Gluconacetobacter diazotrophicus PA1 5: one gene and its partners. The protein of the gene in region 1 interacts with the protein of each later gene in a pairwise test. Links are inferred from orthologs where the notes say so. Each region holds a gene or a part of one and is shown in the gene's direction. Other genes may lie near its edges.

Region 1 (2,990 bases):
TGTCGGTACCATAGAAGGCCGAGACCGGAATCGCCGTGACCCGGCACCGTTCGGTCAGGGCACGGCAGAACGCCACGTCGTCCCCCGCGAAACCGGTCGAGCGGATATCCGCCACGATGAAATAGCTGCCGTCGCACGGCAGCACGTCGAAGCCGGCGGCGCGCAGCCCGTCGGACAACAAGTCGCGCTTGGCCTGCATGTCGGCGGCAAGGGTGGTGAAATAATCCGTATCCTTGTCCAGCCCCACCGCGACCGCGCGCTGCAGGTTCGGCGGCGTGGTGAAGGTCAGAAGCTGGTGCGCCTTGGCGACGGTCGCGGCGATGGCGGCCGGCGCGGTGACATAGCCGACCTTCCATCCGGTCAGCGAGAAGCTCTTGCCCGCGCTGCCGATGCGCACGCAACGCGGGCGCATGCCCGGCAGGGTCATCAGCGGGATATGGCGCGCACCGCCGAATGTCAGGTGCTCGTACACCTCGTCACAGATCGCATAGACCTGGTGGCGCGCCACCAGGTCGGCGATGAAGGCCAGTTCGTCCGGGCCGAAGACCTTGCCCGTCGGGTTCATCGGGGAATTGAGCATGATTGCCTTGGTCCTGGGCCCGAAAGCCGCCGCCAGTTCGGCACGCGGCAGGGACCAGTCCGGCGGTGTCAGGCGCACCGGCCGCGCCACGGCACCCAGCGCGCGGATCACCGGCAGGTAGGTGTCATAGAGCGGTTCCAGCACCACGACCTCATCCCCCGGATCGACCATCGCCATCAGCGAGGCCGCCAGGGCCTCGGTCGCGCCGGAGGTCACGATCACCTCGGTCGCCGGATCGACCGACAGGCCATAGAATCGCGCGTTCGACCGCGCGACCGCCGTCCGCAGTTCCGGGACCCCGGTCAGGGGCGGATACTGGTTGCGGCCGTCGCGCAGGGCCGCCGCCGCGGCTTCGATCAGATCGGCCGGTCCTTCGGTGTCCGGGAAGCCCTGGCCCAGATTGATGGCGTCATGCCGCGCCGCCAGCGCCGACATGACGGTGAAGATCGTCGTCGGCAGGCCGGACAGCATGCTGTTCAGCGATTTCATGAACATCCTTCCTTCGGACCCGTCCTGTGGGCCCTTCCCTGCTGCGATCCGTGCTGCAATCCGCCGGCCATGCGCAGATGTGCGTAAAATGCCGGCCTTTTGCAATCCGATCCGATTGCCCGAAAGCGCAACCCGTGCAACGGTGTCAGGTACGGGCGGCCCGCGGCGCCCACGGGATCGGGCGGGCGGCCCGGGCGTGTGCACATCGCTGCCCCGGGATTTCGGGGCTGCCCGGGGACATGACGACGCGGCATGAAAAAGATCGAGGCCATCATCAAGCCCTTCAAGCTGGACGAGGTGAAGGACGCCCTTCACGAGATCGGCCTGATGGGCATCACGGTGACCGAGGCCAAGGGATTCGGCCGCCAGAAAGGCCACACCGAACTGTATCGCGGCGCCGAATACATCGTCGATTTCCTGCCGAAGGTGAAGCTGGAGATCGTCTGCGCCGACAACTTGGTGGACCGCGCCGTCGAGACGATCATGGCCGCCGCGCGCACCGGGCGCATCGGTGACGGCAAGATCTTCATCCTGCCGGTGGAAGACGTCATCCGCATCCGCACCGGAGAGCACGGCGAGGAGGCCATCTGACCCGCCGCGCCACCATCCCCTTCCCGGCCGACGGAGACCGGTGCCCCCGTGGACACCGGCATGCTTCCGATAGCCGGTGCCGGGGTCCGTATGTCCTATCGACAACGGCGCCCCAGTCTCGTAACCGTTTCACCGCCGTGTCGTTCGGCATCCCAAGTTAAGGCAGGTAATCAGCAATGGCGAAAAAAGCCCCGAGTTCAGCTCCGACCACGACTCCGTCCCCATCGGCGGAGGCTGTTGCCAAGGTATTCAGCCTGATCCAGGAACATTCCGTGGAACTGGTGGACCTGCGCTTCACGGACCCGCGCGGCAAGTGGCACCACACCACGCAGCATATCTCGACGATCGAGCAGGACACGTTCCGCGACGGCTTCATGTTCGACGGATCGTCCATCGTCGGCTGGAAGGCCATCAACGAGAGCGACATGGTGCTGCTGCCCGACCCGACGACGGCGGTCATGGACCCGTTCTCGGCGAAGCCGCAGCTGATCCTGATCTGCGACATCATCGAGCCCTCGACCGGGCAGTTCTACAACCGCGACCCCCGCGCCACCGCCAAGCTGGCCGAGGCCTACCTGAAGTCCACCGGCCTGGGCGACACGGCGTTTTTCGGTCCGGAAGCCGAATTCTTCGTCTTCGACAGCGTCAAGTTCGGCACGGGCCCGAATTTCGGCATCTACCAGCTTGACAGCATCGAGGGGCCCGGCGCCTCGCTGAAGGACTATCCCGAGGGCAACATGGGCCATCGCCCGACGGTGAAGGGCGGCTATTTCCCCGTCCCGCCGGTCGACAGCGAAAACGACCTGCGCGCCGAGATGCTGTCCACGATGGGCGAGATGGGCCTGCCGATCGAAAAGCATCACCACGAGGTCGCGCAGTCGCAGCACGAGTTGGGCACCAAGTTCGCGACGCTGGTGAAGTCCGCCGACTTCATGCAGATCTACAAATACTGCGTGCACAACGTCGCCCATTCCTACGGCAAGTCCGCGACGTTCATGCCGAAGCCGATCTATGGCGACAACGGATCGGGCATGCACGTCCACCAGTCGATCTGGAAGAGCGGCAAGCCGGTCTTCGCCGGCAACGGCTATGCCGACCTGTCGGACCAGGCGCTGTATTACATCGGCGGCATCATCAAGCACGCCAAGGCGCTGAACGCCTTCACCAACCCGTCGACCAATTCCTACAAGCGCCTGATCCCGGGCTTCGAGGCGCCGGTGCTGCTGGCCTATTCGGCGCGCAACCGCTCGGCGTCCTGCCGCATCCCGTATGCGACCAGCCCGAAGGCCAAGCGCGTCGAGGTCCGCTTCCCCGACCCGACCGCCAACCC
Region 2 (3,831 bases), 1.6 Mb from region 1 along the record:
GCCGAAGCTGGGGCGTGCACGTGGCCCGGCTGGCCGGCGTGCCGGAACCGGTTGTCCGCCGCGCCGCGCGGCTGCTGGCGGGACTGGAGAAGGAACGCGCGGTGGGCGCCAGGCCCCTGCCGCTGTTCGCCCCGGCGGATAGCACCCCGCCTGCCGAAGAACCCGATCCGGGCGTGCCCGAACCGGTGCGGCGGATGCTGGAACAGCTCGACCCCGACGAGCTGACGCCGCGCACGGCGCTGGACATGGTCTACGCGATCAAGAAACTGATGCTTGAAGAATCCTGACATCTGGACCACGGATAGAACGGATAGAATGGAAGGCCGACCTCCGTCCGGCCCCACGCCCATGCAGGAAATCGATCCCCCCGCGATGTCGACCCCGTCTTCCCCCTCCCAGGCTTCCACCCCCTCGGCCGTCAGGGACCTGACCACCAGCCTCGCGGCATCGCTCCTTTCCCCCGAGGACGGCGCGGCCGTACCGCGCGAGCAGGCCATCGCGCTGTTCCGCCGCCATCTCGCCCGGTTCCAGGCATCGGTGCGCGAGGAATTCGAGGCCCATCGCCTGCATGGCACGTCGGCCGCCAAGCAACTGGCACTGCACACCGACGGCATGATCCGCACCCTGGTCGATTTCACACTGGACCACGCGCTGGCCGGCTCGATCGGGCCTGGGGCACGCAGCCTGGCGGTCACCGCGACGGGGGGATACGGGCGCGGCATGCTGGCGCCGTTCAGCGATATCGACCTGCTGTTCCTGACGACCGACGAACCCTCGGCCGACGTCAGCCGCGTGGTGGAATACATCCTGTATTTCCTGTGGGACCTGGGGCTGAAGGTCGGGCACGCCACGCGCTCCATCGCGCAATGCATTGCCGAGGCCGAGGCCGACACCACCGTCCGCACCACATTGCTGGACGCCCGGCTGCTGGCCGGCGACGCGTCGCTGTTCGCCATGTTCGAGGCCCGGTACATCGTCGCCTGCGTCGAGGCCGGGGCCGCGCGCTTCATCTCGGACAAGCACAAGGAACGCACGGCGCGCCATAACCGCTTCGGCGACAGTCCCTATCTGGTCGAACCGAACGTGAAGGAAGGGCGCGGCGGCCTGCGGGACCTGCAGACCCTGTACTGGATGTGCCGCTACACGTTCGGCACGCGCCATGTATCCGACCTGCTGGCACCGGGCTTCAGCCGCCTGGGCCTGCTGACCGAGCAGGAGGCCAAGCGCGCCCGCCGGTCCTGGGACTTCCTGTGGAGCGTCCGGCTGCACCTGCATTACATCTCGGGCCGGGCGGAGGAGCGCCTGACCTTCGACGTGCAGCCCGTGGTCGGCGCGCGCATGGGCTACACCCGCCATGGGCGCCAGGTGGGCGTCGAGCGCTTCATGCGCCATTATTTCCTGACGGTGCGCGAGGTCATGCGCCTGACCCACGTGCTGGAACCCGCCGTGATGCGCCAGGCGCTGGGCCCGGCGGCCAACGCGCCGCAAGCCGACAGCGCGATGCGCGACGCGGGCTTCACCGTCCTGGACGGCCAGATCCTGCCGGAACGCGGCACCTCGTTCGATGCCGAGCCGATCCAGATGATGCGGCTGCTCGAATGGGCGCGCACCCGCAAGCTGCCCATCCACCCGCTGGCCATGCACCAGCTGATCCGCTGGGAACGGCGGGCCGCCAGCCTGCGCGGCGACCCCGAGGCCGCGCGCATCTTCCTGGAACTGCTGTGCGGCACCCCGCCGGAGCGCATCGGCCGCCCGCCCCATAGCGCCGAGGCCGAGAACGCGGCCGGCGAAGAGGTCCCCAGCTTCCACGCCACCGCGCAGGACCGCCGCCAAGGCAACGCCTACTGGCTGCATATCCTGAACGAAACCGGGATCATGGGGCGGCTGATGCCCGACTGGTCGCGCATCGTCGGCCAGATGCAGTTCGACACCTATCACGTGTTCACGGTCGACGAGCACACGATCGAGGCCATCCGCATCTTCGGCCGGATCGAACATGGCGCCATGGCCGACGAAATTCCGCAGGCGTACGACCTGGCGCGCAACCTGCAATCGCGGCGGGCCCTCTACATGGCCATCCTGCTGCACGACATCGCCAAGGGACGCGGCGGCGACCATTCCGAACTGGGGTCGGAAATCGCGCTGGATGTCTGCCCGGAAATGGGCCTGACCGGCGAGGAGACCGAAACCGTATCCTGGCTGGTGCTGCATCACCTGCTGCTGAGCCACACGGCCTTCCAGCGCGACATCGACGACCCGAAGACCATCCTGGACTTGGCCGACACCATCCAGTCGCCCGAGCGCCTGCGGCTGCTGCTGCTGCTGACCATCGTGGACATGCGCGCCGTCAGCCCGCGCGTGTGGAATGCCTGGAAGGCCACCCTGCTGCACGAGCTGTACATGCGCGTGGCCGAGGTGCTGGAGGGCGGCCTGGCCACCACCGAACGCGACGTGCGCGTGGCCCGCGCCAAGGACGCGGCGGCCGAGATCCTGGAAGATGACGGGTTCAAGCGCGCGGACATCGATCATTTCCTGGGCCTGGGCTATGGCAGCTACTGGCTGTCCTTCGACCAGGACACCCACGCCCGCCATGCCGAGCTGATTCGCGAGGCCGAACGGCACAAGGCCCCGCTGACGGTCGAAACCCAGCCCCTGCCCGCCCGTGGCGTGACCGAGGTCACGATCTACACCGCCGACCATCCCGGCCTGTTCTCGCGCATGGCCGGCGCGCTGGCGATCGCGGGGGCGTCGATCGTCGATGCCCGCATCCACACGCTGATCAACGGCATGGCGCTGGACACGTTCTGGATTCAGGACGCGGGCGGCGAGGCGTTCGAGGAACCGCACCAGTTGGCCCGCCTGTCGGCGCTGGTCGAACAGGCGCTGTCCGGCCGGGTGGACATTCCCAAGGAAATCGTCAGCGCCGGCCGCATGCGCTATGGGCGGCGCATGCGCGCGATCCACGTGCCACCCCGCGTGGTGATCGACAACCGGGCATCGAACACCTACACGGTCATCGAAATCAACGGCCGCGACCGCCCCGGCCTGCTGCATGACGTGACCCAGGCGATCAGCGACCACAAATTGCAGATCGCCTCGGCCCATATCACGACCTACGGCGTACGCGCGGTGGACGTGTTCTACGTCAAGGACCTGTTCGGCCTGAAGATCACTGACGAGCGACGCCTGGGCGAAATCCGCGAAGCCCTGCTGCACGGCCTGCGCCAGGCCGAGGAAGCCATGACCAGCGAAATCGGGCCGCCGGCGGAATCGCTGATCGCGTAGGGGAAAGCGAAGGCTTCTTTTTCTGAAGAAAAAGAAGCAAAAAGACTTTTATTCGTTAAGGGCTGTTTCGGAAGCCATCGACGCGGTGATCTGATTGTTTTTGTCATATTCTTCAAGAATCGAACGCAGAGATTTTAGGGATGCGATGTCTCCCTGCACGTCGCCGATACCGTTTTTCTCTTGGTAGGAAATCAGGTTATCAATCATCGAATACATGTTCGATGATCCGCTCACCAGTTTCCCGCCGTTGACGCCTTCCAACGCATATCCATCCATCAAAGCCATTTCGCCACTTTGATGGAGTGTGATCTTCCCCTCCCGGGTCAACTGCTCCCGGGCAGCCTCCATCTCCTGAGGGCTCATGTCGCTGAACGTTGTCGGAGTGGACGGGCTGTTATTTAAAAGGGTCTGGGACGATGCGGAACTGTTCTGGACCAGATGAACAATGATCGAGGACGTGCTGCTGACCCGCATTGTCGATCCTTTCCTTTACTCCGATCAGCATAAGACGACGGCCGAGAGTGTCCAGTAATCGTGACTGATGGG
Region 3 (3,119 bases), 1.8 Mb from region 1 along the record:
GCCAGCAGGCGGGCTCGGCGCTGATGCGGGACGAAGCCCTGGCCGCGCGGCTGCTGGATGCCGTTGTGCGGGCCGTGGACGTGCCGGTGACGCTGAAGATGCGCATGGGCTGGGACCATGCCAGCCTGAACGCGCCGGCCCTGGCCCGCATCGCGGAACAGACGGGCATCCGCATGGTCACCGTGCATGGCCGCACGCGCCAGCAATTCTATAACGGCACCGCCGACTGGTCCTTCGTCCGGCAGGTGAAGGACGCGGTATCGCTGCCGGTGATCGTCAACGGCGATATCCAGACGGTCGACGACGCGCGGCAGGCCCTGGCGCTGTCGGGGGCGGACGGGGTGATGATCGGGCGCGGCTGCTATGGCCGGCCGTGGTTCCTGGCCCAGGTCGCGCAGGCGCTGACGACCGGCGACATCGTGCCCGACCCCGACCTGGCGACGGAAAAGGCGATCGTGCTGGATCATTACGACATGATGCTGTCGCATTTCGGCGCCCATCCCGGGCTGCGCCTGGCGCGCAAGCATGTCGCCTGGTATTCCGCCGGCCTGCCGGATTCGGCCGGATTCCGCGCCGCCATCAACCGGGTGGACCAGGCCCAGGAGGCCATCGGGATGATCTCCGCCTTCTATGACCGGCACATCGCTGCCGGTTCCCACCGCGCGCGGCGCGGCACGGCGGCGGGCGGTCAGGATGCCGCCCAGGCGGCTTGAAACCCATGGCGGCCGGCATGGCCCTCGACATGCCGCAGCCGGATGGCGCCGCGCTGCTGGACGCGATGTCGATGCCGGTGGTCCTGGTGGGGCCGGGCAATCATATCCGCTACATCAACAGCGCGGCCGAACCGTTCTTCGGCGCGTCGCGCCAGCAACTGATGCATCGGGACCTGGCGGAAATCCTGGCGGCCGACCATCCGATCTTCCTGCTGGTCGAACAGGTGCGGCGCGACGGGGTGACGACCGCCGAACATGAACTGACGCTGGACGGGCCGCGGCTGCACCGCACGGGCATTACCGTGCAGGGCACGCAACTGCCCGATGAGCCGGATTCCGTGCTGCTGACCTTTCACGATTCGTCGGCGGCGCGGCAACTCGACCGGCAACTGACCTTCCGGTCCGCGGCGCGCAGCGTGTCCGGCATGGCCGCCATCCTGGCGCACGAGGTCAAGAATCCCCTGTCCGGCATCAGGGGGGCGGCGCAGTTGCTGGAAAGCTCGGTGGCCGAGGGCGACCGGGAACTGGCGGTGCTGATCCGGGACGAGGCCGACCGGATACGCGACCTGGTCGAGCGCATGGAAATGTTCAGCGACAAGCCGCTGGAACGGCGCCCGGTGAACATTCATCGCGTGCTCGAACGCGTGCGCATGCTGGCCGAGCAGGGATTCGCCGGCAACATCCGGATCGTCGAGGATTACGATCCCTCGCTGCCGCCGGTCTGGGGCAATCGCGACCAGTTGGTGCAGGTGCTGCTGAACCTGGTGAAGAACGCGGCCGAGGCCATCGCATCGGACGGGCAGGGGGGGGAAATCACCCTCGGCACGTCCTACCGGCACGGGGTGCGGCTGGCGGTGCCGGGGATGGAACATCGCGTCGAACTGCCGCTGGTGGTGTCGGTCCGCGATACCGGGCCCGGCATTCCCGACAGCATCCGGCCCCATCTGTTCGAACCCTTCCTGACGACGAAGACCAGCGGAAGCGGCCTGGGACTGGCCCTGGCGGGCAAGATCATCGACGACCATGGCGGCGTGATCGAAATCGACAGCCGCCCCGGCCGCACCGAGGTCCGCCTGCACCTGCCCATGGTGGCCGAAGGCAGGACCCTTCCCTGACCGCCGGCCGGACGCCGCCCCCAGCCCTTAGCCCCGATTCAAGAGACTGACCTATCGCATGCCCCTGCCGACCGTCCTTGTCGCCGACGACGACCGTTCCATCCGCACCGTCCTTAGCCAGGCGCTGGGGCGCGCGGGCTATCAGGTGCGCGTCACCGCCCATGCCGCGACCCTGTGGCAATGGGTCGAGGAGGGCGAGGGCGACCTGGTCATCACCGACGTGGTGATGCCCGACGAAAACGGCCTTGACCTGATTCCGCGCATCAAGCGGGCCCGGCCCGACCTGCGCGTGGTGGTCATGAGCGCGCAATCCACCCTGATGACCGCCGTCAAGGCGACCCAGCGCGGCGCGTTCGAGTACCTGCCCAAGCCCTTCGACCTGAAGGAGCTGCTGTCGGTGGTCGCGCGCGCGCTGGCGTCGCCGGCCGGCGCCCTGGCCGAACCCGCGCCGGTCGATACGGACGAACGCATGCCGCTGATCGGCCGGTCGATGGTGATGCAGGACATCTATCGCATCATCGCGCGACTGACGACGTCGGACCTGACGGTGATGATCAATGGCGAGAGCGGCACCGGAAAGGAACTGGTGGCGCGCGCCCTGCACGATTACGGCCGCCGGCGCGGCGGGCCCTTCGTCGCCGTCAACATGGCGGCGATCCCGCGCGAACTGATCGAGAGCGAGCTGTTCGGCCATGAGCGCGGCGCGTTCACCGGGGCCACCAGCCGCAATCCCGGCCGCTTCGAACAGGCCGCCGGGGGCACCCTGTTCCTGGACGAGATCGGGGACATGCCGCCCGAGGCCCAGACGCGCCTGCTGCGCGTGCTGCAGGACGGCGAGTTCACCACCGTGGGCGGCCGCCAGCCGATCCGCGCGAATGTCCGCATCATCGCCGCCACCCATCGCGACCTGCGCCAGGCGATCCGCACCGGATCGTTCCGCGAGGACCTGTTCTATCGCCTGAACGTGGTGCCCATCCGCCTGCCGCCCCTGCGCGAGCGGGCCGAGGACATCCCCCTGCTGGCCCGCCACTTCCTGGACCGCTGCCGCGAGGACGGCCTGCCGGGCAAGATTCTGGACGACGGCGCGGTGGAACGGCTCCAGGCCAGCCGCTGGCCGGGCAATGTGCGCGAACTGGAAAACCTGATGCGCCGGCTGGCGGCCCTGTACCCGCAGGAGACGATCACCGCCGACCTGATCGATTCCGAACTGGCCGAAACGCTGCACGAGCAGGGCGCCGATACGCCGGACCTGCGCGAGCAGGAACCGCTGGCCGACGCCGTGGCCCGCCAT

Evidence for each region.
Region 2: the proteins of GDI_RS02465 (region 1) and GDI_RS09920 interact in binary tests that used the Escherichia coli proteins (3 or more experiments, as listed by UniProt). The link is inferred for Gluconacetobacter diazotrophicus PA1 5 from one-to-one orthologs.
Region 3: the proteins of GDI_RS02465 (region 1) and GDI_RS10825 interact in binary tests that used the Escherichia coli proteins (3 or more experiments, as listed by UniProt). The link is inferred for Gluconacetobacter diazotrophicus PA1 5 from one-to-one orthologs.

The regions. Positions count from the first base shown.
Region 1 is NC_010125.1:520,001-522,990, reverse strand. It holds GDI_RS02465 (P-II family nitrogen regulator), read left to right. Parts: upstream 1-1,321; coding sequence 1,322-1,660; downstream 1,661-2,990. Other genes in the region: glnA (type I glutamate--ammonia ligase), read left to right, coding at 1,837-2,990; GDI_RS02470 (aminotransferase), read right to left, coding at 1-1,069. UniProt on the Escherichia coli protein: P-II indirectly controls the transcription of the glutamine synthetase gene (glnA). P-II prevents NR-II-catalyzed conversion of NR-I to NR-I-phosphate, the transcriptional activator of GlnA. When P-II is uridylylated to P-II-UMP, these events are reversed.
Region 2 is NC_010125.1:2,125,340-2,129,170, forward strand. Bases 1-3,485 are described here. They hold GDI_RS09920 ([protein-PII] uridylyltransferase), read left to right. Parts: upstream 1-372; coding sequence 373-3,285; downstream 3,286-3,485. Other genes in these bases: mutS (DNA mismatch repair protein MutS), read left to right, coding at 1-287; GDI_RS09925 (hypothetical protein), read right to left, coding at 3,334-3,485. Outside these bases: more of GDI_RS09925, read right to left, coding at 3,486-3,759.
Region 3 is NC_010125.1:2,324,293-2,327,411, reverse strand. Bases 1-2,773 are described here. They hold GDI_RS10825 (two-component system sensor histidine kinase NtrB), read left to right. Parts: upstream 1-718; coding sequence 719-1,828; downstream 1,829-2,773. Other genes in these bases: ntrC (nitrogen regulation protein NR(I)), read left to right, coding at 1,887-2,773; dusB (tRNA dihydrouridine synthase DusB), read left to right, coding at 1-713. Outside these bases: more of ntrC, read left to right, coding at 2,774-3,119.